Regions from separate parts of the Streptococcus sp. 1621 genome, predicted to be linked through region 2. Evidence: riboswitches for the same ligand, from Rfam matches in the RefSeq annotation. Region 2 holds a riboswitch; each other region holds the start of a gene.
The links. A riboswitch is a leader RNA that binds a small molecule or an ion and turns the genes downstream of it on or off. The one in region 2 is predicted to bind thiamine pyrophosphate.
Positions count from the first base shown of each region.

Region 1: it holds a riboswitch for thiamine pyrophosphate, as region 2 does, so the genes downstream of both, HT697_RS05650 (ECF transporter S component) here and HT697_RS06685 (thiamine-binding protein) in region 2, are expected to answer to the same signal.
Region 3: it holds a riboswitch for thiamine pyrophosphate, as region 2 does, so the genes downstream of both, HT697_RS05665 (TenA family protein) here and HT697_RS06685 (thiamine-binding protein) in region 2, are expected to answer to the same signal.
Region 4: it holds a riboswitch for thiamine pyrophosphate, as region 2 does, so the genes downstream of both, thiD (bifunctional hydroxymethylpyrimidine kinase/phosphomethylpyrimidine kinase) here and HT697_RS06685 (thiamine-binding protein) in region 2, are expected to answer to the same signal.

Region 1 is NZ_VMLJ01000024.1:37,482-41,459, forward strand. Features, by position in the region: gene tenA (thiaminase II) at 1-463, opposite strand, end outside; gene HT697_RS05640 (energy-coupling factor transporter transmembrane component T) at 474-1,124, opposite strand; gene HT697_RS05645 (ABC transporter ATP-binding protein) at 1,126-2,511, opposite strand; gene HT697_RS05650 (ECF transporter S component) at 2,512-3,072, opposite strand; TPP riboswitch at 3,230-3,318, opposite strand; gene thiE (thiamine phosphate synthase) at 3,527-3,978, opposite strand, start outside.
Region 2 is NZ_VMLJ01000028.1:61,048-69,166, forward strand. Features, by position in the region: gene HT697_RS06660 (DHH family phosphoesterase) at 1-362, shown strand, start outside; gene rplI (50S ribosomal protein L9) at 359-811, shown strand; gene dnaB (replicative DNA helicase) at 855-2,207, shown strand; gene HT697_RS06675 (Veg family protein) at 2,209-2,475, shown strand; gene cbpD (choline binding-anchored murein hydrolase CbpD) at 2,563-3,681, shown strand; TPP riboswitch at 3,764-3,866, shown strand; gene HT697_RS06685 (thiamine-binding protein) at 3,935-4,225, shown strand; gene HT697_RS06690 (ABC transporter permease) at 4,188-4,946, shown strand; gene HT697_RS06695 (ABC transporter substrate-binding protein) at 4,985-5,992, shown strand; gene HT697_RS06700 (ABC transporter ATP-binding protein) at 5,992-6,720, shown strand; gene HT697_RS06705 (CtsR family transcriptional regulator) at 6,839-7,297, shown strand; gene HT697_RS06710 (ATP-dependent Clp protease ATP-binding subunit) at 7,299-8,119, shown strand, end outside.
Region 3 is NZ_VMLJ01000024.1:42,033-45,479, forward strand. Features, by position in the region: gene thiM (hydroxyethylthiazole kinase) at 1-389, opposite strand, end outside; gene HT697_RS05665 (TenA family protein) at 518-1,186, opposite strand; TPP riboswitch at 1,402-1,490, opposite strand; gene lctO (L-lactate oxidase) at 1,639-2,775, opposite strand; partial or broken gene HT697_RS10170 (hypothetical protein) at 3,302-3,447, opposite strand, start outside.
Region 4 is NZ_VMLJ01000024.1:28,773-36,891, reverse strand. Features, by position in the region: gene thiW (energy coupling factor transporter S component ThiW) at 1-169, shown strand, start outside; gene HT697_RS05625 (hydroxyethylthiazole kinase) at 169-972, shown strand; gene thiE (thiamine phosphate synthase) at 965-1,597, shown strand; gene thiD (bifunctional hydroxymethylpyrimidine kinase/phosphomethylpyrimidine kinase) at 1,761-2,552, opposite strand; TPP riboswitch at 2,636-2,733, opposite strand; gene HT697_RS05610 (CopY/TcrY family copper transport repressor) at 2,918-3,313, shown strand; gene HT697_RS05605 (cupredoxin domain-containing protein) at 3,324-3,695, shown strand; gene HT697_RS05600 (heavy metal translocating P-type ATPase) at 3,705-5,948, shown strand; gene spxB (pyruvate oxidase) at 6,155-7,930, shown strand.

The DNA of each region.
Region 1 (3,978 bases), on a different contig from region 2:
GAGGATTTGGTGATGGTTTAAGATTAAGTGATTTGCCTATATCATGGTATAACCAAGGACAAGGCAGCAAACTTGCAAAGGCAATGCCCAAGTTTGGCTCTGCAAATTGCCGATAAATGTGAGAAATGTAATGATAGCAGGTTGGAGCGATTGGATGTTGCTCCATTTCCTGATCGCTGATTTCCAATTCCTTGAAAAATTGTTGGCGGATAAATAACTCACCCTCCACTAGACTCTGAGCATTTTGTTTCAAGAGTCTTTTCATCTCTTGGTTTGAAGTCTTATCAGCCAAAAGGTGATAGATTTCTGAGAAGGCCTTCAGATAGTAGGCATCCTGAATCAGGTAATAGCGGAAAACGGCAGGTTCTAAATCCCCCTCTTGTAATTGTAAAATAAAGGGATGATGAAAGGAAGCCTGCCAAGCTTCCTTGGATAATTCCATCGCAATATCTGTAAATTCCATAATAACTCCTTTATAAAAATAGACTGGTTTGAAGCAATAAAAAGAAAAGCAGGTAGATTAATTTTGTTTTTTTAGGAATATAAAAAGTCCGATAGCTATTCTTCAACTGTGCATGTTCGTCATATCCATGCGCCGACAGGGCTCTCAGGTAAAGATGGCGCCACCTAAAGACTGTCATCAGAACCTTGCTGTAAATCAAGGGCGACCAAAAATGCAGTTCTTGACCACGTAATAGGCAAGCTTCTTTTAGGGACTTGATTTCTTGCTGAATGAGGGGGAAGGAATTAAATACCACAATCAAGGCATAGGCCCAAGAGCGTGATAACCCCTTTTGGGCCAAGTACAAGAGAAGCTCTTTTAGGGAAATAGAGGAAACAAAAACAAGACCAATACAAACGGTCACAAAGGCCCTCGTTCCAAGCATGACTGCCTGCGAAGCATCTCCATGTAACTGAACTGCCCAGTAGTTGGCAAAGGATGGCAAAATGGCGAGCAGAATCATCCAAGCCAATACTTTAAATCGACGGTAATAGAGCATAAAGAGAATACAGAATGCGACTACCGAAAGATTCAGAGCAATCGAAGGAATGAAAGATGTTTCCAAGGATAAAATCAGCAAGAAGAGACTGATAATCGGTGTCTGGGTTGCTACTTTGACCATACTATCTCACCTCCCCTTGGATATTGCTACTCTGAGACGTAAGTGGTTTGGTAATTGTCACTGATTTCACATGACGAAGACCCTGACTAGTCATCTCAATCCAATAATCAACCACAGAGATCAAGGGATCTAAACGATGGCTAATGATCAGAAAACTTCTTCCTTGATTTCTCTCCTCCACAATCCACTTGCAAAAATAATGGCAAGCTCTATCATCCAAACCTGCAAAAGGTTCATCTAGCAAGATCACTGAAGCCTTACTGGTCAAGATGGTCAAGAGCTGAAGAATTTTTTGCTGACCACCACTTAATTGATAGGGACTCTTATCAAGAGCCTGCTCCAGATCAAAATATCGTAAAGCTTGGAAAATTCGTTGATTTCTTTCAGAATCAGGTCCATCTAATTGAAGCTCTTCTCGCAGACTGACTCGGATAAACTGTTTCTCAGCTTCCTGAACAACACCCGTCAGGTCACGATACAAACTCTTTTTCTTTTTCAGGACTGTCCCCCTCCAGGTAATGCGCCCCTTATACTTTTGAAATTGAAGAATAGACCGAAAGAGGGTTGATTTCCCGACACCATTGTCACCCAAAATACAGGAAATTCCTTGGTAAAATGTGAAATCAGCAATCGAAAAGAGGGGGCGGTTACCAAGCTCACAAGTCGTTCGATCCATATGGAATAGTTCTGGGCTAGAAGCAACCTCCTTTGAAACAGCCTGTGTCATTTCAGAGGCAGGGATTTGAAACACTTCCCTTAGTTGTCCAACTCTTAGCCCCACCATATGGTCGATATAGGCTTCATAATCAGATAAATCATGGTCGCACAAAATAACTGTCTTCCCATTAGAGACCAACTCTTTTAGAATCTCCAATATCTCTATCCTACTCTTGCGATCAATGGAAGCAAAGGGCTCATCTAATAGATAGACCCTAGGATTCATAGCAAAGAGAACAGCCAAAGCAGCCTTTTGCTTTTCTCCACCTGATAAGTGATGGATGGGACGGTGCAAGATGTCCTTGCAACGACATTGCTGGACAACCTCTGCTATTTTAGAATCAATTTCCTGAACGGGATAGCCGATATTCTCCAAGGTAAAAATCAGCTCCTCAAACAAGTTCTCCATGGTAAATTGATGATTGGGATTTTGAAAGAGAATACCAACCGTTTGGACACGTTCGATGATAGAAAGCTGACTGACCTCGCTCTCATCTATCAGGACTTGACCGCTATAGGGAAGAGAACTAACTTGGGCAATAACTTGAAAGAGGCTCGATTTTCCAGACCCACTACTCCCAACTAACAAGGTAAAAGCTTGCTCATGAAAAGTAAAATCAAGCGGTTCCGAAAAAATTGGGGCCTGAATCTCCCGTAATTCCAGCCCCATCTATGCCTTTCCTCCAGTTGCAAACTGATGATAGAGTTTGACAATGGCACGAACCAAAATGGTACAGAAGAAATAAACAGAAATAAAACGCACCACAAGCAAGGAAAGGACAAAAGGAAGAGAGAAGGCGTAGTAACCTAACTTAATGTATTCATAGACAAAGCTAACAAGCGTAATCCCAATACTACTAGCAGTTAGAGAGAGCCAACTTTCATAGCGATTCTTGGTTACGATAAAACCAAGTTCACTTCCCAAACCTTGAACCAAGCCAGACAAAAGGGCACCTAGACCGAATTGGCTACCATAAAGGACTTCAGCAAGCGCAGCTAGCACTTCTCCAATCGTTGCACTTCCGACTCTCGGAACAAAGATGGCAGCAATGGGCGCAGCCATACACCAGAGTCCAAAGAGGATTTCATTGGCAAAAGCCTGTAAACCAAGAGGTGTTAAGAGTAGGCTGAGAATATTATACACATATCCTGAACCAACGAAAACGCCACCAAAAAAGATAGACAAGAAAGCAAGCAAAATAACATCTTTTAACTGCCATTTTTTCAACATAAAAAACTCCTTTTTTTAAAGAAAAGTGGGGCACTCAAGGTGAGCTACCAAAAGGATTTATATCACCTTCATCCAGTTTCGTAAAAGAAAAAACTCTAATTACAGATACGAATTAGAGTTCAGCTTACAAGATTAGACCGTTCTTTTCGACATACGAAAAAAACATTTCACATTTCCCTTCGCCAGTATTAACTGTATCAGGTTCAATGGGTATCATCTCAGCCTAAAGCACCCCAAATGTCTTTATTATTTAATTATGTGATTATTATAACACACATTTTATACTAGTTCAAGAAATTGAACTGGAAATACAGCCTTGCACTCATAAATACAGCAGATCTTTCTTTTGCAAAAAACAAATGACCTGTTTGATGAATTAGCCATTCAAGCTGAATCTGAACATAGCTTTTTAAAAAAGGAAAATCCTACTCAGAATCCAAGGATAGATTGATACCTATTGTTCACTCATTTCTCGAACAGTTTTTTCTATATTTTTTGCATACGATATTGCTGAAATGATTGAAACACCATCTATATTGGTCTGTATAATGTCTTTAATATGTTGCGTCTGTATCCCACCAATTGCAACTAAGGGCATTTGTGGCAATAGTTTTCTTATCAATTTAAGACCTTCATAACCTATAGCACCACCAGCATCATCCTTTGACTGGGTATCAAATACAGGACCAACACCGACATAATCTACATATTCAACTTTTGATTGTTGAAATTCTTCCTCATTTTTTATAGAAAGACCAATTATTTTATCTGGCATCAATTTTCTAATTTCATCAACTCCAAGGTCATCTTGTCCTACATGTACGCCATCAGCATCTATTTCCAATGCTAACTCAATATCATCATTAACGATAAATGGAACATTGTATTTTTTACAAAGATCCTGTA
Region 2 (8,119 bases):
ATCGTGAGGTCAATGAACTGATTTTACAGGGGCGTAAATTAGGTTCAGATGTACTAATAGCAGAGGCTAAGGACACGAAATGCTATGATACAGTTGTTATTAGTAAGGCAGCAGATGCCATGTTAGCTATGTCAGGTATTGAAGCGAGTTTTGTTCTTGCGAAAAATACACAAGGATTTATCTCTATCTCAGCTCGAAGTCGTAGTAAACTGAATGTACAACGGATTATGGAAGAGTTAGGCGGTGGAGGTCACTTTAATTTGGCAGCAGCTCAAATTAAGGATTTAACCTTGTCGGAAGCAGGTGAAAAACTGACAGAAATTGTATTAAATGAAATAAAGGAAAAGGAGAAAGAAGAATGAAAGTAATCTTTTTAGCAGATGTTAAAGGAAAAGGTAAAAAAGGCGAAATTAAGGAAGTACCAACAGGGTATGCGCAAAACTTTCTTATCAAAAAGAACCTAGCAAAAGAAGCGACTGCTCAAGCTGTAGGTGAACTTCGTGGTAAACAAAAATCCGAAGAGAAAGCTCACGCTGAGATGATTGCAGAAGCAAAAGCAATTAAAGCCCAACTTGAAGCAGAAGAAACGGTTGTAGAATTTGTTGAAAAAGTTGGTCCAGATGGTCGTACCTTTGGTTCTATTACCAATAAGAAGATTGCAGAAGAATTGCAAAAGCAATTTGGAATTAAGATTGATAAACGTCATATTCAAGTACAAGCTCCGATTCGAGCGGTTGGTTTGATTGATGTGCCAGTGAAAATCTATCAAGATATCACAAGTGTAATCAATCTTCGTGTGAAAGAAGGATAAGTTTACACCTTCTTGACAAGATTGTAAAAGGAAGGGAAGTCTGATGGCAGAAGTAGAAGAGTTACGAGTACAACCTCAAGATATCTTAGCTGAGCAATCTGTTTTGGGGGCTATCTTTATTGATGAGAGTAAACTTGTTTTTGTGCGAGAATATATTGAGTCTCGGGACTTTTTTAAGTATGCCCATCGTTTGATTTTCCAAGCTATGGTTGATTTATCCGATCGTGGCGATGCTATAGATGCAACAACGGTTCGTACCATTCTTGATAATCAAGGTGATTTACAGAATATTGGTGGCTTGTCTTACTTGGTTGAGATTGTCAATTCTGTGCCAACTTCTGCTAATGCGGAGTACTATGCTAAGATTGTTGCAGAAAAAGCAATGCTACGGCGATTAATCTCCAAGTTGACAGAGTCTGTCAATCAAGCTTACGAGGCTTCGCAACCAGCTGATGAAATCATTGCTCAGGCAGAAAAAGGCCTGATTGATGTCAGTGAAAATGCTAATCGAAGTGGATTTAAGAACATTCGAGATGTGTTGAATATCAACTTTGGAAATCTGGAAGCTCGCTCGCAGCAAACGACTGATATTACAGGTATTGCGACAGGCTATCGTGATTTAGATCATATGACGACTGGTCTTCATGAGGAGGAGTTGATTATCTTAGCAGCTCGTCCGGCGGTTGGTAAGACAGCCTTTGCCTTGAATATTGCTCAGAATATTGGGACCAAGTTGGACAAAACGGTTGCTATTTTTTCACTGGAAATGGGTGCGGAAAGTCTAGTGGATCGTATGTTGGCGGCAGAAGGTTTGGTGGAATCCCATTCTATCCGTACGGGGCAATTGACTGATGAGGAATGGCAAAAGTATACCATTGCTCAAGGGAATCTAGCCAACGCGAGTATCTATATCGATGATACGCCAGGGATTCGAATCACGGAAATTCGTTCTCGCTCACGCAAACTTGCTCAAGAAACGGGTAATCTTGGTTTGATTTTGATAGATTACTTGCAGCTTATCACGGGAACTGGGCGAGAAAACCGCCAACAAGAAGTTTCAGAAATTTCACGTCAGTTGAAAATCCTAGCAAAAGAACTGAAAGTTCCAGTAATTGCTCTAAGTCAGCTTTCTCGTGGTGTAGAACAACGTCAGGATAAAAGACCAGTCTTGTCTGATATTCGTGAATCTGGGTCTATTGAGCAAGATGCTGATATCGTAGCTTTTCTCTATCGTGACGATTACTATGAGCGTGGTGGTGAAGAAGAGGACGGTATCCCAAATAATAAGGTGGAAGTTATTATCGAGAAAAACCGTAGTGGAGCTCGTGGAACAGTGGAATTGATTTTCCAAAAAGAATACAATAAATTTTCAAGTATCTCAAAAAGGGAGGCATAAAATGACAGATGCATTTACAGATGTAGCTAAGATGAAAAAAATCAAAGAGGAAATCAAGGCACATGAGGGTCATGTAATTGAAATGACCTTGGAAAATGGGCGTAAGCGTCAAAAAAATAGATTGGGTAAGTTAATTGAAGTTTATCCATCCCTATTTATTGTGGAATTTGGGAATGTGGAAGGAGATAAACAGGCTAATGTTTACGTTGAATCCTTTACTTACTCAGATATCCTTACAGAAAAAAATCTAATTCATTATCTGGACTAAAGTGAGAAATTTTCTCACTTTTTCTTTTTTCTCCGAATAGTTTAAGTGAAGGTAATCTTCGATTTATATTATTTTCAAGGAGGAAGAATGAAAATTTTACCGTTTAAAGTAACAGAGACAAGGTTTTCTTTCAGAAAATCAGCTAAAAAGGTTGTTCCTTTTTTAGTAGTAGGATTGATGTTAGCAGCGAGTGATAGTGTATATGCCTATTCTGGAGGAAATGGATCGATTGCGCGTGGAGATGATTATCCTGTTTATTATAAAAATGGGAGCCAGGAGATTGATCAGTGGCGCATGTATTCTCGTCAGTGTACTTCTTTTGCAGCCTTTCGTTTGAGTAATGTCAATGGTTTTGAGATTCCAAGGGCTTATGGAAATGCGAATGAATGGGGCTATCGTGCTTGTCGTGAAGGTTATCGTGTCGATAATAGACCAGCGATTGGCTCTATTGCTTGGTCTACTGCAGGAACTTATGGGCATGTTGCCTGGGTGTCAAATGTAATGGGAGATCAGATTGAGATCGAGGAATATAACTATGGTTATACAGAAGCCTATAATAAACGAATTATAAAAGCAAATACGATGACAGGATTTATTCATTTTAAAGATTTAGCTGGTGGCAGTGTTGGGAATAGTCAAACCTCAGTTTCAACAGGAGGAACACATTATTTCAAGTCTAAGTCTGCTATCAAAAATCAGCCACTAGCTAGCGCAACTGCGATTGATTACTATTATCCTGGGGAGAAGGTTCATTATGATCAAATTCTCGAAAAAGATGGATACAAGTGGTTGAGTTATACAGCTTATAACGGAAGTCGTCGTTATATCCAGCTAGAGGGAGTGACTTCTTCACAAAATTATCAGAACCAATCAGGGAATAGCTCTAATTATAGCTCAAATAATGGATCGACTGTCGGTTGGAAGAAAATAAATGGTAGTTGGTATCATTTTAAATCAAATGGGTCTAAATCAACGGGATGGTTGAAAGATGGTTCTAGCTGGTATTATTTGAAATCATCTGGTGAAATGCAGACAGGCTGGTTAAAGGAAAATGGCTCGTGGTATTATCTGGATAGTTCAGGGGCAATGAAAACAGGCTGGTATCAAGTTTCTGGTAAGTGGTATTATTCTTACTCTTCAGGTGTCTTAGCTGTTAATACGGCGGTGGATGGCTACAGAGTAAACAGTGATGGAGAACGAGTATAGAAAATTGGAGTAGGAAATGTTTCCTGCTCTTTTCTGTAAGCAGTTTCCTTGACATTTTTCTTAATTTGCGCTATCATATATACATATAATATATGGGAGTCTGTGTACAGTCTGAGAGGAAGTGTTAAACTTCGACCGCACCTGATCTGGGTAATGCCAGCGGAGGGAACGATACTTAGTCTATTCTTGACCTTTTCCATATATGGTAAAGGTTTTTCTTTTTGTCAAAGGAAAACGAGAAGAGGAGGTTTTTATGAAAGCAAGCATCGCCTTGCAAGTTTTACCCCTAGCACAGGGGATTGATCGGATTGCTGTTATCGATCAAGTCATTGCTTATCTACAAGCTCAAGAAGTGACCATAGTGGTGACACCATTTGAAACGGTCTTGGAAGGGGAGTTTGATGAGCTCATGCGCATTCTCAAAGAAGCGCTGGAAGTGGCAGGGCAGGAGGCAGATAATGTCTTTGCCAATGTCAAAATAAATGTAGGAGAGATTTTAAGTATTGATGAGAAACTTGAAAAGTATACTGAGACGACACATTAGTCTATTGGGCTTTCTGGGGGTCTTGTCAATCTGGCAGTTAGCAGGTTTTCTTAAACTTCTCCCCAAGTTTATCCTGCCGACACCTTTTGAAATTCTTCAGGCCTTTGTTCGTGATAGAGAATTTCTCTGGTACCATAGCTGGGCGACCTTGAGAGTGGCTTTGCTAGGTCTAATTTTGGGAGTCTTGATTGCCTGTCTCATGGCTGTGCTCATGGACAGTTTGACTTGGCTCAATGACTTGATTTACCCTATGATGGTGGTCGTTCAGACCATTCCGACCATTGCTATAGCTCCTATCTTGGTCTTGTGGCTAGGTTATGGGATTCTGCCCAAGATTGTCTTGATTATTTTGACGACAACTTTTCCTATCATCGTTAGTATTTTGGACGGTTTTAGGCATTGTGACAAGGATATGTTGACCTTGTTTAGTCTGATGCGGGCCAAGCCTTGGCAAATCCTGTGGCATTTTAAAATTCCAGTCAGTCTGCCTTACTTTTATGCAGGTCTGAGGGTCAGTGTCTCCTATGCCTTTATCACAACCGTGGTATCTGAGTGGTTGGGAGGATTTGAAGGACTAGGTGTCTACATGATTCAGTCCAAGAAACTGTTTCAGTATGATACCATGTTTGCTATTATTATTCTGGTATCGATTATCAGTCTTCTGGGTATGAAGTTGGTCGATATTAGTGAAAAATATGTTATTAAATGGAAACGTTCGTAGAATAAGAATGTTTCTGAAAAAGAAAAGAGGAAATCAAAATGAAGAAAACATGGAAAGTGTTTTTAACGCTTGTAACAGCTCTTGTAGCTGTTGTGCTTGTGGCCTGTGGTCAAGGAACTGCTTCTAAGGACAACAAAGAAGCAGAACTTAAGAAGGTTGACTTTATCCTAGACTGGACACCAAATACCAACCACACAGGGCTTTATGTTGCCAAGGAAAAAGGTTATTTCAAAGAAGCTGGAGTGGATGTTGATTTGAAATTGCCACCAGAAGAAAGTTCTTCTGACTTGGTTATCAACGGAAAGGCACCATTTGCAGTTTATTTCCAAGACTACATGGCTAAAAAATTGGAAAAAGGGGCAGGAATTACTGCCGTTGCAGCTATCGTAGAACACAATACATCTGGAATTATCTCTCGAAAATCTGATAATGTAGCTAGTCCAAAGGACTTGGTTGGTAAGAAATACGGAACTTGGAATGACCCAACTGAACTTGCTATGTTGAAAACCTTGGTAGAATCACAAGGCGGAGATTTTGAGAAGGTCGAAAAAGTACCAAACAACGACTCAAACTCGATCACACCGATTGCCAATGGCGTCTTTGATGCTGCTTGGATCTACTATGGATGGGATGGTATCCTTGCCAAATCTCAAGGTGTAGATGCTAATTTCATGTACTTGAAAGACTACGTTAAAGAATTTGACTACTACTCACCAGTTATCATCGCAAACAACGACTATCTGAAAGATAATAAAGAAGAAGCTCGTAAAGTCATCCAAGCCATCAAAAAAGGCTACCAATACGCTATGGAGCATCCAGAAGAAGCTGCAGATATTCTCATCAAGAATGCTCCTGAGCTCAAAGAAAAACGTGACTTTGTCATCGAATCTCAAAAATACTTGTCAAAAGAATACGCAAGCGACAAGGAAAAATGGGGTCAATTTGATGCAGCTCGCTGGAATGCCTTCTACAAATGGGATAAAGAAAATGGTATCCTCAAAGAAGACTTGACAGACAAAGGCTTCACCAACGAATTTGTGAAATAATGACAGAAATAAGACTAGAACACGTCAGTTATGCCTATGGTCAGGAGAGGATTTTAGAGGATATCAACCTACAGGTAACTTCAGGTGAAGTGGTTTCCATTCTAGGTCCAAGTGGTGTAGGGAAGACCACCCTCTTTAACCTAATCGCTGGGATTTTAGAAGTTCAGTCAGGGAGAATTGTCCTTGATGGTGAAGAAAATCCCAAGGGGCGCGTGAGTTATATGTTGCAAAAGGATTTGCTCTTGGAGCATAAGACGGTGCTTGGTAATATTATTCTGCCCCTCTTGATTCAAAAGGTGGATAAGGCGGAAGCCATTGCCCGCGCAGATGAAATTCTTGCGACCTTCCAGTTGACAGCTGTAAGAGATAAATACCCTCATGAACTTAGTGGTGGGATGCGCCAGCGTGTAGCCTTACTCCGAACCTACCTTTTCGGGCACAAGCTCTTTCTCTTAGATGAGGCCTTTAGCGCCTTGGATGAGATGACCAAGATGGAACTCCACGCTTGGTACCTTGAGATTCACAAGCAGTTGCAGCTGACGACCCTGATTATCACGCATAGTATCGAGGAGGCCCTCAGTCTCAGCGACCGCATCTATATCTTGAAAAATCGCCCTGGGCAGATTGTTTCAGAAATTAAACTAGATTGGTCTGAAGATGAGGACAAGGAAGTCCAAAAGATTGCCTACAAACGTCAAATCTTGGCAGAATTAGGCTTAGATAAGTAGAAAAATAGGGAGTTGGTGAAGATTATCCTTTACCAACGCCCTTTTTCTTTTAAAAATAAGAAAATTTCGGTATAATAGTCAAAGATAGTCAAGGTTTAAAGAGAGAGGTGGGTTTGTAATGAGATTTAAAAATACATCGGATCATATTGAGGCCTACATCAAGGCGATTTTAGATCAATCTGGTATTGTGGAGTTGCAACGGAGTCAGTTGGCTGATACCTTTCAGGTTGTCCCTAGTCAGATTAACTATGTGATCAAGACACGCTTTACCGAAAGTAGAGGCTACTTGGTTGAAAGTAAGCGTGGTGGCGGAGGCTATATTCGTATAGGACGGATTGAGTTTTCTAGTCATCATGAAATGCTCAGGGAGCTGCTTTACTCAATTGGTGAGCAGGTCAGTCAAGAAATTTATGAGGATATTCTACAGCTTTTGGTTGAGCAGGAATTGATGACCAAGCAGGAGATGAATTTGCTAGTATCAGTAGCTTTGGATCGTGTTCTAGGAGAAGAAGCTCCAGTTGTTCGAGCAAACATGCTACGACAGGTCATACAAGAGGTAGATAGAAAAGGGAAGTAAGATGAACTATTCAAAAGCATTGAATGAATGTATCGAAAGTGCCTACATGGTTGCTGGCCATTTTGGAGCTCATTATCTAGAGTCTTGGCACTTGTTGATTGCCATGTCCAATCACAGTTATAGTGTGGCAGGGGCGACTTTAAATGATTATCCATATGAGATGGACCGTTTAGAAGAGGTCGCTTTGGAACTGACTGAAACGGACTATAGCCAGGATGAAACCTTTACGGAATTGCCGTTCTCCCATCGCTTGCAGGTCCTTTTTGATGAAGCAGAGTATGTAGCGTCAGTGGTCCATGCTAAGGTGCTAGGGACAGAGCACGTCCTCTATGCGATTTTGCATGATGGCAATGCCTTGGCGACTCGTATCTTGGAGAGGGCTGGTTTTTCTTATGAAGACAAGAAAGATCAGGTCAAGATTGCTGCCCTTCGTCGAAATTTAGAAGAACGTGCAGGCTGGACTCGTGAAGACCTCAAGGCTCTACGCCAACGCCATCGTACAGTAGCTGACAAGCAAAATTCTATGGCCAATATGATGGGCATGCCGCAGACTCCGAGTGGTGGTCTCGAGGACTATACGCATGATTTGACAGAGCAAGCGCGTTCTGGCAAGTTAGAACCAGTCATCGGTCGGGATAAGGAAATCTCGCGTATGATTCAAATCTTGAGTCGAAAGACCAAGAATAATCCTGTCTTGGTTGGGGATGCTGGTGTCGGGAAGACAGCTCTAGCGCTTGGTCTTGCCCAGCGTATTGCTAGTGGGGATGTGCCTGTGGAAATGGCTAAGATGAGCGTGTTAGAGCTGGATTTGATGAATGTCGT
Region 3 (3,447 bases), on a different contig from region 2:
GCCACATTTATACCTACTAAAGAAGCAATCTCTCCAGCATTCCCCCTAATCGCAGCTAGTTTGTAATTGTTGATTAAATCATCTGCTACTTTTTTTCTATATTCTCCTGCTCCACAGGCTACAGGATCTAAAACTGCTGGGACATTATATTTCTCTGCAATTTTCAGAGCAGCTTGGTATAATTTCCAATTATCATCCGTTAAAGTCCCAATGTTAATCAATAATCCTCCAGCATATTTTAATAAATCTTCTAAGTCTGCTGGGTACTCGCTCATAGCTGGTGAGGCACCCAGTGCTACTAATCCATTTGCTGTGAAATTTTTTACTACATCATTGGTTATGCAAATGACCAAAGGTGCTTTTTCTTTTAATAATTTTAAACTTGTCATATTGAATTCCTTTCTTTTCACTTTATACGATCTATTGATTTCGATTTATCTCTATCTTTAGTTGAGAATTTTTTTCAGTTACATTGAATGATTTACCTCGTCAAATTTGTCAGTATCCTGAACTTTCTCTAGGCATCATAACCAATATCAAAAAAGGCTAATTCTAAAGCGACCGCTTGATTCCAGCGTTGCTGAAGTTCTGTCAAATCTTCTCGACCTTTTCCGACACGATTGAGTTCGTCAACCAGAAATTGAACCCACTCTGCAAAGAAAGGACCTCTGTGGAGATTGATCCATTCCGAATGAATGTAGGCTTCAGGTAGAGCCAAATCTTTAGAACCCCAGTCTAAATAGAGTCCTTCTGCAATGACCAGCATGACCAAAAGATGGGCATAGTCTGATGAAGCCACTGCCGAATACATCAGATCCTGAAAGGCTTTTGTTACAGGGTGCAAGGTCACTTCCAGATAGTCATTCTCAGATACTTTTAAGTCTTTGAAAGCCTTTTGGAAATAACCATCTTCATCTGCTTCAAGAAAGCCTAGTTGCTTGGCAAAACGGAGCTTGGATTCAAGCTGGTCTGCGTGGGCTACGCAAGCACCTAGCATGGATAAGAAGGCATCAAAGAAGTGATAATCTTGAATCAAGTAATCCTTTAAGACCTTATTCTCAATTGTCCCCGTAAAAAGTTCCTTGACAAAACGATGATTGATTGCAGCCTGCCAATCCTTCTGACTATTTTTTAATAATTCTCCAACAATCAAACCTGGCTGAAATGCATAAACCTGTGTTTCCATATTTATTTTTCCTCCTTTTACTCGTTCGTAATCAACAAAACACCAAGAAAATCCTAGTTTTACTTGACCTTTTTAAAGAAAATCAAGGGCGTTCAAGAAGAGCTACCTAAATGCTTTGTATCACCTTCATCCAGCTTATATAAACAAAAAAACTCCAATTACAATCAAGAATTAGAGTTTAGCTTACAAGATTAGACCGTTCATTTCGACATACGAAAAAACGTTTCACATTTCCCTTCGACAGTCTTAACTGTATCAGGTTCAATGGGTATCATCTCAGCCTAAAGCACCCCAAATGTCTTTATTATTTAATTACTGCACCAGTATAGCAAAAAATGAAAGCCCTAGCAAGATATTTGATTAGAAAATATATTTATATTGTTTTTAATGGTGATTTATTCTTCCAATACACGAAGAAAAACCTCCACATTCAGTGGAGGCAATCTCTTTTATCAATACAATTTTAAGTCACGTGGGTCAACTGGGAAGGTTGGGTTGTATGGGTTGTGACGGAGTTTGAAATGTTTGACATCTTCAATGGTCTGAGTTCCAGACAACTGCATAACTGTCTTCAATTCCGCATTCAAGTGTTCAAAGACTTGACGCACACCAACACTACCGCCGAGAGCCAAGCCATAGATAACAGGGCGACCAATAGCTACCAAGTCTGCTCCTGAAGCCAAGGCTTTAAAGACATGTTGACCACGACGAACACCTGAGTCAAAGACAATTGGTACGCGTTTGTCGACTGCTTCTGCTACTTCTTGAAGTGAATCAAATGCAGCTGGTCCACCGTCGATTTGACGACCACCGTGGTTGGTTACCCAGATACCAGAAGCTCCTGCAGCAAGCGAACGTTCAACGTCCTCACGGCATTGTGGTCCCTTGACATACACAGGAAGTCCTGAGTATTCAGCGATAAATTCTACATCACGTGGAGACAAGCGTTGTTTAGCTGATTTGTAAACAAAGTCCATTGATTTACCAGCACCTTCTGGCAGGTATTCTTCAACAATCGGCATGCCAACTGGGAAGACAAAACCATTACGCTTATCCACTTCACGATTACCCCCTACAGTAGCATCTGCCGTCAAGACAATCGCTTTATAACCTTCAGCCTTCACACGGTCCATGATATGGCGGTTGATACCGTCATCCTTACTAAAGTAAAATTGGAACCAGTGAGGTGTCCCTTGAAGGGCTTCAGAAATCTCTGGAAGGTCAACAGTAGAGTATGAGCTAGTTGTATAAAGAGAACCAAACTCATGCACACCACGCGCAGTCGCCACTTCACCCTGTTCATTAGCTAATTTATGAGCCGCAACAGGCGCCATAATGATTGGTGAAGACAGTTTTTCACCTGCAAATTCAATCTCTGTACTTGGATTTTCTACATTGCAAAGCGTATGCGGAACGATGAGTTTGTGGTTAAAAGCACGGATGTTCTCCCGTAAAGTAAAAGTATCCTCTGCTCCACTGGCGATATAACCAAAGGCTGCTTTAGGGATCACTTTTTGCGCCATGGGCTCCAAATCATAGGTATTGATGAAATCTACATGACCTTCTGCATTGCTTGTTTTGTATGACATAAACTGTCCTCCTTGATTAAGTAAGCGTTTGCTTTTTACTATACAACTATAATAACTCTTTTTTCAATCATTTTCAAGAGTTTTGCTTAAAAACCATCTTATTTTTTCATACAATATACTATCCCTACTTTCCTTAAACTCTAAACTTTAGTCTATATTAAGTGAATCGTTGAGATTTTTTGCTGCCAGGCATTTGAACTACTTTTTTATTTGCTGATTCTATCTACTAATGCTATAAAAAACAAGTGAATAAGACACCAGAACATCCTCTAATAGAGCCTATGGACTTATATCAGTCCCATAATACTGTTTAAGCAAGATACTATCCTAGTTGACGCTAACTTCCTATCCCTCTTATTAATTTTTTATTTATAGTGAATCTGAACAAATCAATTGGGGAGTCCAAGTCAATTTCTAGTACTTTTTGAAAAGTTTCAGCGTACTATCGTAAAATGAAATAAAACATGCGCAAATTGATTAGGGAATTTAAACCAATTTCTAACAATGTCTTAGAAATCAAAGTGTACTATTTCAACTTCAATACACTATACTTCATTTTCTCCTTAAATTCAGTCTCTTTTTGCATCAAAAAAATGGCTCTATAATATTTGTAGTGGGTAAATCCCCTATAGATATTATGGAGCCTATTTTGTTGTAGAAAAAAAGTTCCAT
Region 4 (8,119 bases), on a different contig from region 2:
ACTCTTTACAGGATCGGCCGCTAAGCTTAGTTGGTTTATCTATACTCCTCGATTTTTTGGAGCAACCTTGATTGGTACAGCGATTTCCTTTATTGCCTTTCGATTTTTAATCAAGCAGGAATTCTTTAAAAAAGTGCAAGGATATTTCTTTGGTGAAAGGATAGACTGATGCAGGCATTGACAAATCCTTTTCCTCTGGAAATGACTTCCCTAATTCACTGTATTACCAATGAGATTTCTTGTGAGATGCTAGCAAATGGGATTTTGGCTTTGGGATGTAAACCAGTTATGGCAGATGATTCCCGTGAGGTTCTTGATTTTACTAAGCAAAGCCAGGCACTCTTCATCAATTTGGGGCATTTGTCAGCTGAGAAGGAAAAAGCAATCCGTATGGCAGCTTCTTATGCAGCTCAAGTTTGTCTCCCAATGGTAGTAGATGCGGTTGGCGTAACAGCTTCAGTCATTCGTAAGAGCTTAGTTAAAGACCTTTTAGACAATAGCCCTACGGTCCTTAAAGGAAATATGTCAGAAATCCGAAGTCTTGTTGGCTTAAAACACCACGGCGTTGGGGTCGATGCCAGTGCTAAAGATCAAGAAACGGAGGATTTGCTTCAAGTCTTGAAAGACTGGTGTCAGACCTATCCTGGTATGTCATTCTTAGTTACTGGTCCTAAGGACCTCATCGTTTCGAAGAATCAGGTCGCTGTACTGGGAAATGGCTGTACAGAATTAGACTGGATAACAGGGACAGGAGACTTGGTTGGAGCCTTGACAGCCGTTTTTCTCAGCCAAGGAAAGACTGGATTTGAAGCTTCGTGTTTAGCAGTCTCTTATCTTAATATCTCCGCTGAGAGAATAGTTGTTCAAGGAATGGGATTGGAAGAATTTCGTTACCAAGTACTCAATCAGTTTTCGCTTCTAAGGAGAGATAAAAACTGGTTAGATGCCATCAAAGGAGAGGTTTATGAATAGAGAAGCACTTAGACTATATCTGGTAACCAATCGCTACCAAGATTCCGTGGAAAGATTTCTTGAAAAGGTTGAGACGGCTTGCCGTTCAGGGGTTACCATAGTCCAATTACGAGAAAAAAATCTCACAACCAATCAATATTATCAACTAGCAAAACAAGTCAAGGAAATAACAGATGTTTATCAGGTACCCTTGATAATCGATGATCGTTTGGATGTTTGTCTTGCAGTCGATGCTGCAGGTCTGCATATCGGAGACGATGAATTACCAGTTTCGGTTGCCCGACAAGTCTTGGGACCTGAAAAAATCCTCGGTGTCACCGCTAAAACAATAAAAAGAGCTCTGGAAGCAGAAACATCAGGTGCAGATTACTTGGGGACAGGAGCCATTTTCCCAACCACCACCAAGGAAAATGCGCCCATTACTCTGATATCGACCTTGAAAACAATTTGCCAAACGGTTGACATTCCAGTAGTTGCTATTGGCGGCTTGACTTCAGAGAACATTGACCAGCTTATGGGCACTGGCATAGCTGGAGTAGCTGTAGTGCGTGATTTGATGCAGGCAGAAGATATTGAGGCAAAAACCCAAGCCTTTTTATCAAAGCTGGATGACATTATTTCCTAACTAATACTCAATGAAAATCAAAGAGCAAATTAGGAAGCTAGCTGCAGGTTACTCAAAGCACAGCTTTGAGGTTGCAGATGGAAGCTGACGTAGTTTGAAGAGATTTTCGAAGAGTATAAAAACTCTCTAATTCCCTTAAAGTAGGAACTAGAGAGTTTTTTTCTTAATCTTTAAAAGTTGTATGGTTGACTGGGCCAGAGCCATGACCGAGTTGAGGAGCGTCTTGGATGGCTTTTGTGATAAAGGCCTTGGCCTTATCGACTGCCTGATAGAGAGTCTTGCCCTTGGCTAGTTCAGCCGTAATCACTGCAGCAAAGGTACACCCAGTACCATGGGTGTGACAGGTTTGAATTCGTGGGCTTTCCCAGACAAATTGGTCATCCTTGGTAAAGAGGAAATCCTTGGCACCGCCTTCGAGATGCCCACCTTTGATTACCACAGACTGAGGACCAAATTCTTTTAAAATCAGGCGACCGGCACGCTGCATGTCTTCAGGATCATGGATTGAAAAACCAACAATCTCTTCTGCCTCAGGAAGATTGGGCGTGATAATGGTTGCAAGGGGAAGTAGGTTTGTTTTTAGGTAAGTTCTGGCACTGGTACCAATCAGGGTGTCACCGCTTGTTGCGACCATAACAGGGTCAAGGACGTAGGGACAGTCCAACTTTTTAAGATAGGGTTGGATGATTTCCATGATTTCGGTAGTTGCCAACATCCCAGTTTTTACAGCCTGAGGTGGAATATCAGAAAAGACACTGTCCAATTGGGCTTTCAACATTTGAGGAGAAACGTGCTCGATTAATTGAACACCTCTGGTATTTTGAGCGACAAGACTGGTTACAACAGCCATTCCATAGACATCTCTAGCTTGGAACGACTTTAAATCAGCCATAATGCCAGCACCACCACTGGGGTCAGTACCTGCAATGGTCAAAGCAACGGGTAAATAAGTCATCTAAAACCTCCCAACCAACTGAAGTTTGTATTCTCAAGAACAAGCAAGTCTGTTTTAGGAAGGTAATAGAAGACTGCTAGTCCCCATTATCATTTCCACTTCCATCAGCTAGCATTACCTAGATTGAGTCAAAGGGTCTAACAGTTGTTAATCTCAGCTTTACGCACCCCTAGTGGTTGTTTTCTTTTTTTCTTTAGTATAGCATATTTTTATTGTTTATATAGTAATATTTGACTGCAAATCGTTTTTTAAATGATTAAAATTCTATTTTTTAAAGAAAAGATTGATTTTATAATTGACAAATGTAGATTTTAAGAGTATACTATTTAACATAATTGACAAATGTAGATTTTGGAGGTGTGATGATGCAGATTTCAGATGCAGAATGGCAGGTAATGAAGATTATTTGGATGCAAGGAGAGCAGACTAGTACGGATTTGATTAGGGTTCTGGCGGAGCGGTTCGACTGGTCCAAGTCGACCATTCAGACTCTTTTGGCTCGTTTGGTTGAGAAAGAGTGTCTGACAAGGAAAAAAGAAGGCAAGTTCTTTGTCTATTCAGCCCTTTTAACTTTGGAACAAAGTCGGGATTTACTTGTCCAAGATATCAAGGACAAGGTTTGTTCTCGTAGGATTAAGAACTTGTTGGCTGATTTGATTACTGAATGTGATTTTACTCAGGCTGACTTGGAAGACTTGGAAGCTGTGATTTCTGAGAAGAAATCAAGCGCTGTAACAAAAGTAAAATGTAATTGTATGTAAAGGAGACGTCATGTTAAATAGTATTGTAACCATTATTTGTATTGCCCTTATCGCGTTTATCTTGTTCTGGTTTTTCAAAAAGCCTGAAAAATCTGGACAAAAGGCCCAGCAAAAAAAGGGCTACCAAGAGATTCGAGTGGAGGTCATGGGGGGCTATACGCCTGAGTTGATTATCCTCAAGAAATCAGTGCCAGCCCGCATTATCTTTGACCGCAAGGATCCTTCACCCTGTCTGGATCAAATTGTTTTTCCAGATTTTGGTGTCCATGCGGACCTACCTATGGGGGAAGAGTATGTAGTGGAAATCACGCCTGAGCAGGCTGGAGAGTATGGTTTCTCTTGTGGCATGAATATGATGCACGGTAAGATGATAGTAGAGTAGGAGGAGACTATGACTGAAATTGTAAAAGCAAGTCTTGAAAATGGTGTTCAAAAAATCCGTATCACGGCAGACAAAGGCTATCATCCAGCCCACATTCAACTGCAAAAAGGAGTTCCTGCTGAGATCACCTTTCACCGTGTGACACCTTCAAACTGTTATAAGGAGATTCTTTTTGAAGAAGAAGGCATCTTGGAACCAATCGGCGTAGACGAAGAGAAAACAATTCGTTTTACACCTCAAGAATTAGGCCAACATGAATTTTCTTGTGGTATGAAGATGCAAAAGGGAAGCTATACAGTCGTTGAGAAGACTCGAAAATCTCTGTCACTTTTACAGCGTTTTTGGATTACTAGTATCTTTACTGTGCCTCTTGTGATCCTCATGATTGGGATGTCGACAGGAGGAATTAGTCACCAAGTCATGCGTTGGGGCACCTTTTTAGCCACAACACCGATTATGCTAGTAGCAGGTGGTCCTTATATTCAAAGTGCTTGGGCTAGTTTTAAAAAGCACAATGCCAACATGGATACCTTGGTTGCTCTGGGAACCCTAGTGGCCTATTTCTATAGCTTAGTTGCCCTCTTCGCTGGCCTCCCCGTTTACTTTGAAAGTGCTGCCTTTATCTTCTTCTTCGTTCTTATGGGAGCCGTTTTTGAGGAGAAAATGCGGAAAAATACTTCCCAAGCTGTGGAGAAATTACTTGACTTGCAGGCTAAAACTGCAGAAGTCTTGCGTGAGGATAACTATGTTCAAGTCCCTTTGGAGCAAGTCAAGGTAGGTGACCTGATTCGAGTGCGTCCCGGTGAAAAGATTGCGGTTGATGGTGTCGTAGTAGAAGGTATCTCTAGTATTGATGAGTCTATGGTGACAGGTGAGAGTCTACCTGTGGACAAGACAGTTGGAGATACTGTTATTGGCTCAACCATCAATAATAGTGGAACACTTGTTTTTAGAGCAGAAAAAGTTGGTTCAGAGACTGTTTTGGCTCAGATTGTGGATTTTGTGAAGAAAGCTCAGACAAGTCGTGCGCCGATTCAGGACTTGACGGATAAAATTTCAGGCATTTTTGTTCCAGCAGTTGTCATTTTAGGGATTGTGACCTTTTGGGTTTGGTTCGTCTTGCTCAGGGATAGTGTAGTTGTGCTTGGAGCGAGTTTTGTCTCTTCGCTTCTCTATGGAGTAGCAGTTCTGATTATTGCCTGCCCTTGTGCCTTGGGACTTGCAACACCGACAGCCCTTATGGTGGGGACAGGTCGCAGTGCCAAGATGGGAGTTCTCCTCAAAAATGGAACGGTTCTACAGGAAATCCAGAAAGTCCAAACTATTGTTTTTGATAAGACAGGAACTTTGACGGAAGGGAAACCTGTGGTCACAGATATCATCGGCGACGAAGTAGAAGTGCTTGGATTGGCAGCTTCCTTGGAAGAAGCTTCTCAACACCCACTGGCTGAGGCTATTGTTAAGCGAGCGACTGAAACTGGACTTGAGCTTCACACTGTGGAAAATTTCCAAGCCTTGCACGGAAAAGGTGTCTCAGGGCAAATCAATGGAAAACAAGTTCTGCTTGGAAATGCTAAAATGCTGGATGGCATGGATATTTCTAGCACTCATCAAGATAAACTAGAAGAACTGGAAAAAGAAGCTAAGACAGTTGTGTTCTTGGCTGTGGACAATGAAATCAAAGGCTTGCTAGCCTTGCAAGATATCCCCAAGGAAAATGCCAAGCTAGCCATCAGTCAGCTGAAAAAACGAGGTCTTAAAACAGTCATGCTGACAGGAGACAATGCAGGTGTGGCGCGTGCTATTGCCGATCAAATCGGAATCGAAGAGGTCATTGCAGGTGTCTTGCCAGAAGAAAAAGCCCATGAAATCCATAAACTACAAGCGACTGGAAAAGTAGCCTTTGTTGGGGACGGTATCAATGACGCTCCTGCCCTTAGTGTAGCAGATGTGGGGATTGCTATGGGAGCTGGAACAGATATTGCCATCGAGTCAGCAGATTTGGTGTTGACAACTAATAACCTCCTAGGAGTGGTTCGTGCCTTTGACATGAGTAAGAAAACCTTTAATCGAATTCTGCTCAATCTTTTCTGGGCCTTTATCTACAATGTCGCCGGAATTCCGATTGCAGCAGGAGTCTTTTCAGGTGTTGGACTGGCCCTCAATCCAGAACTGGCAGGTCTAGCTATGGCCTTTAGTTCTGTATCTGTTCTGACTAGTTCACTCTTACTAAACTTTAGTAAAATAGACTAAAAGTAATGACTGGATTTCTTTGTTATAAAACAGGAGTGACAGCACTTTCAAAACTGTATTAGAATAGAGAATAGAGAGTTTTGAGCAGATTTTTAGAAAAGTCAACATAAATATGATACAGTGGAATAGTAAAAGTTTGGAGAACGTTTCCAATTCTATGTAATCGTATTCTCCAAGTCTAAAAAAATTGAAGGAGAGTTATCACTATGACTCAAGGGAAAATTACTGCATCTGCAGCAATGCTTAACGTATTGAAAACATGGGGCGTAGACACAATCTACGGTATCCCATCAGGAACACTCAGCTCATTGATGGACGCTTTGGCTGAAGAAAAAGATATCCGCTTCTTGCAAGTTCGCCACGAAGAAACAGGTGCTCTTGCAGCGGTTATGCAAGCTAAATTCGGTGGCTCAATCGGGGTTGCAGTTGGTTCAGGTGGTCCAGGTGCGACTCACTTGATTAACGGTGTTTACGATGCAGCTATGGATAACACTCCATTCCTAGCGATCCTTGGATCACGTCCAGTTAACGAACTCAACATGGATGCTTTCCAAGAATTGAACCAAAACCCAATGTACAACGGTATCGCTGTATACAACAAACGTGTAGCTTACGCTGAGCAATTGCCAAAAGTAATCGACGAAGCTTGCCGTGCTGCAGTTTCTAAAAAAGGTCCAGCTGTTGTTGAAATCCCAGTAAACTTCGGTTTCCAAGAAATCGACGAAAACTCATACTACGGTTCAGGTTCATACGAACGTTCATTCATCGCTCCTGCTTTGAACGAAGTTGAAATCGACAAAGCTGTTGAAATCTTGAACAATGCTGAACGTCCAGTTATTTACGCTGGTTACGGTGGTGTGAAAGCTGGTGAAGTGATTACTGAATTGTCACGTAAAATCAAAGCACCAATCATCACAACTGGTAAAAACTTTGAAGCTTTCGAATGGAACTATGAAGGTTTGACAGGTTCTGCTTACCGTGTTGGTTGGAAGCCAGCCAACGAAGTGGTCTTTGAAGCAGACACAGTTCTTTTCCTTGGTTCAAACTTCCCATTTGCTGAAGTTTACGAAGCATTCAAGAACACTGAAAAATTCATCCAAGTCGATATCGACCCTTACAAACTTGGTAAACGTCACGCCCTTGACGCTTCAATCCTTGGTGACGCAGGTCAAGCAGCTAAAGCTATCCTTGACAAAGTAAACCCAGTTGAATCAACTCCATGGTGGCGTGCAAACGTTAAGAACAACCAAAACTGGCGTGATTACATGAACAAAATCGAAGGTAAAACTGAGGGTGAATTGCAATTGTATCAAGTTTACAATGCAATCAACAAACATGCTGATCAAGACGCTATCTATTCAATCGACGTAGGTGACACTACTCAAACATCTACTCGTCACCTTCACATGACACCTAAGAACATGTGGCGTACATCTCCACTCTTTGCGACAATGGGTATTGCCCTTCCTGGTGGTATCGCTGCTAAGAAAGACAATCCAGATCGCCAAGTATGGAACATCATGGGAGACGGTGCATTCAACATGTGCTACCCAGACGTTATCACAAACGTTCAATACGACCTTCCAGTTATCAACGTTGTCTTCTCAAATGGTAAATATGCCTTCATCAAGGACAAATACGAAGACACAAACAAACACTTGTTTGGTTGTGACTTCTCTAATGCTGACTATGCGAAAATCGCTGAAGCTCAAGGAGCTGTTGGATTTACAGTTGACCGTATCGAAGACATCGATGCAGTTGTTGCAGAAGCTGTTAAACTCAACAAAGAAGGTAAAACTGTTGTGATCGATGCTCGCATCACTCCACACCGTCCACTTCCAGTAGAAGTACTTGAGTTGGATCCAAAACAACATTCAGAAGAAGCAATCAAAGCCTTCAAGGAAAAATACGAAGCAGAAGAACTCGTACCATTCCGTCTCTTCTTGGAAGAAGAAGGGTTGCAATCACGCGCAATTAAATAATTCCTCTCGTCGAAATCAAAGATAAATTTATAGACTTCTTTATTAGCTTACTGCCGACGATTCCATCATTGAAACTATAAATTTCAATGATGTAATCTAGTGTGGAGCCTAGAAAAAGTCCCAAAGGATTTTTCGTAGTTTGATGAGCAAATATTTGCCATCAAACTTGGTGTCACCTTGTTTATTCTT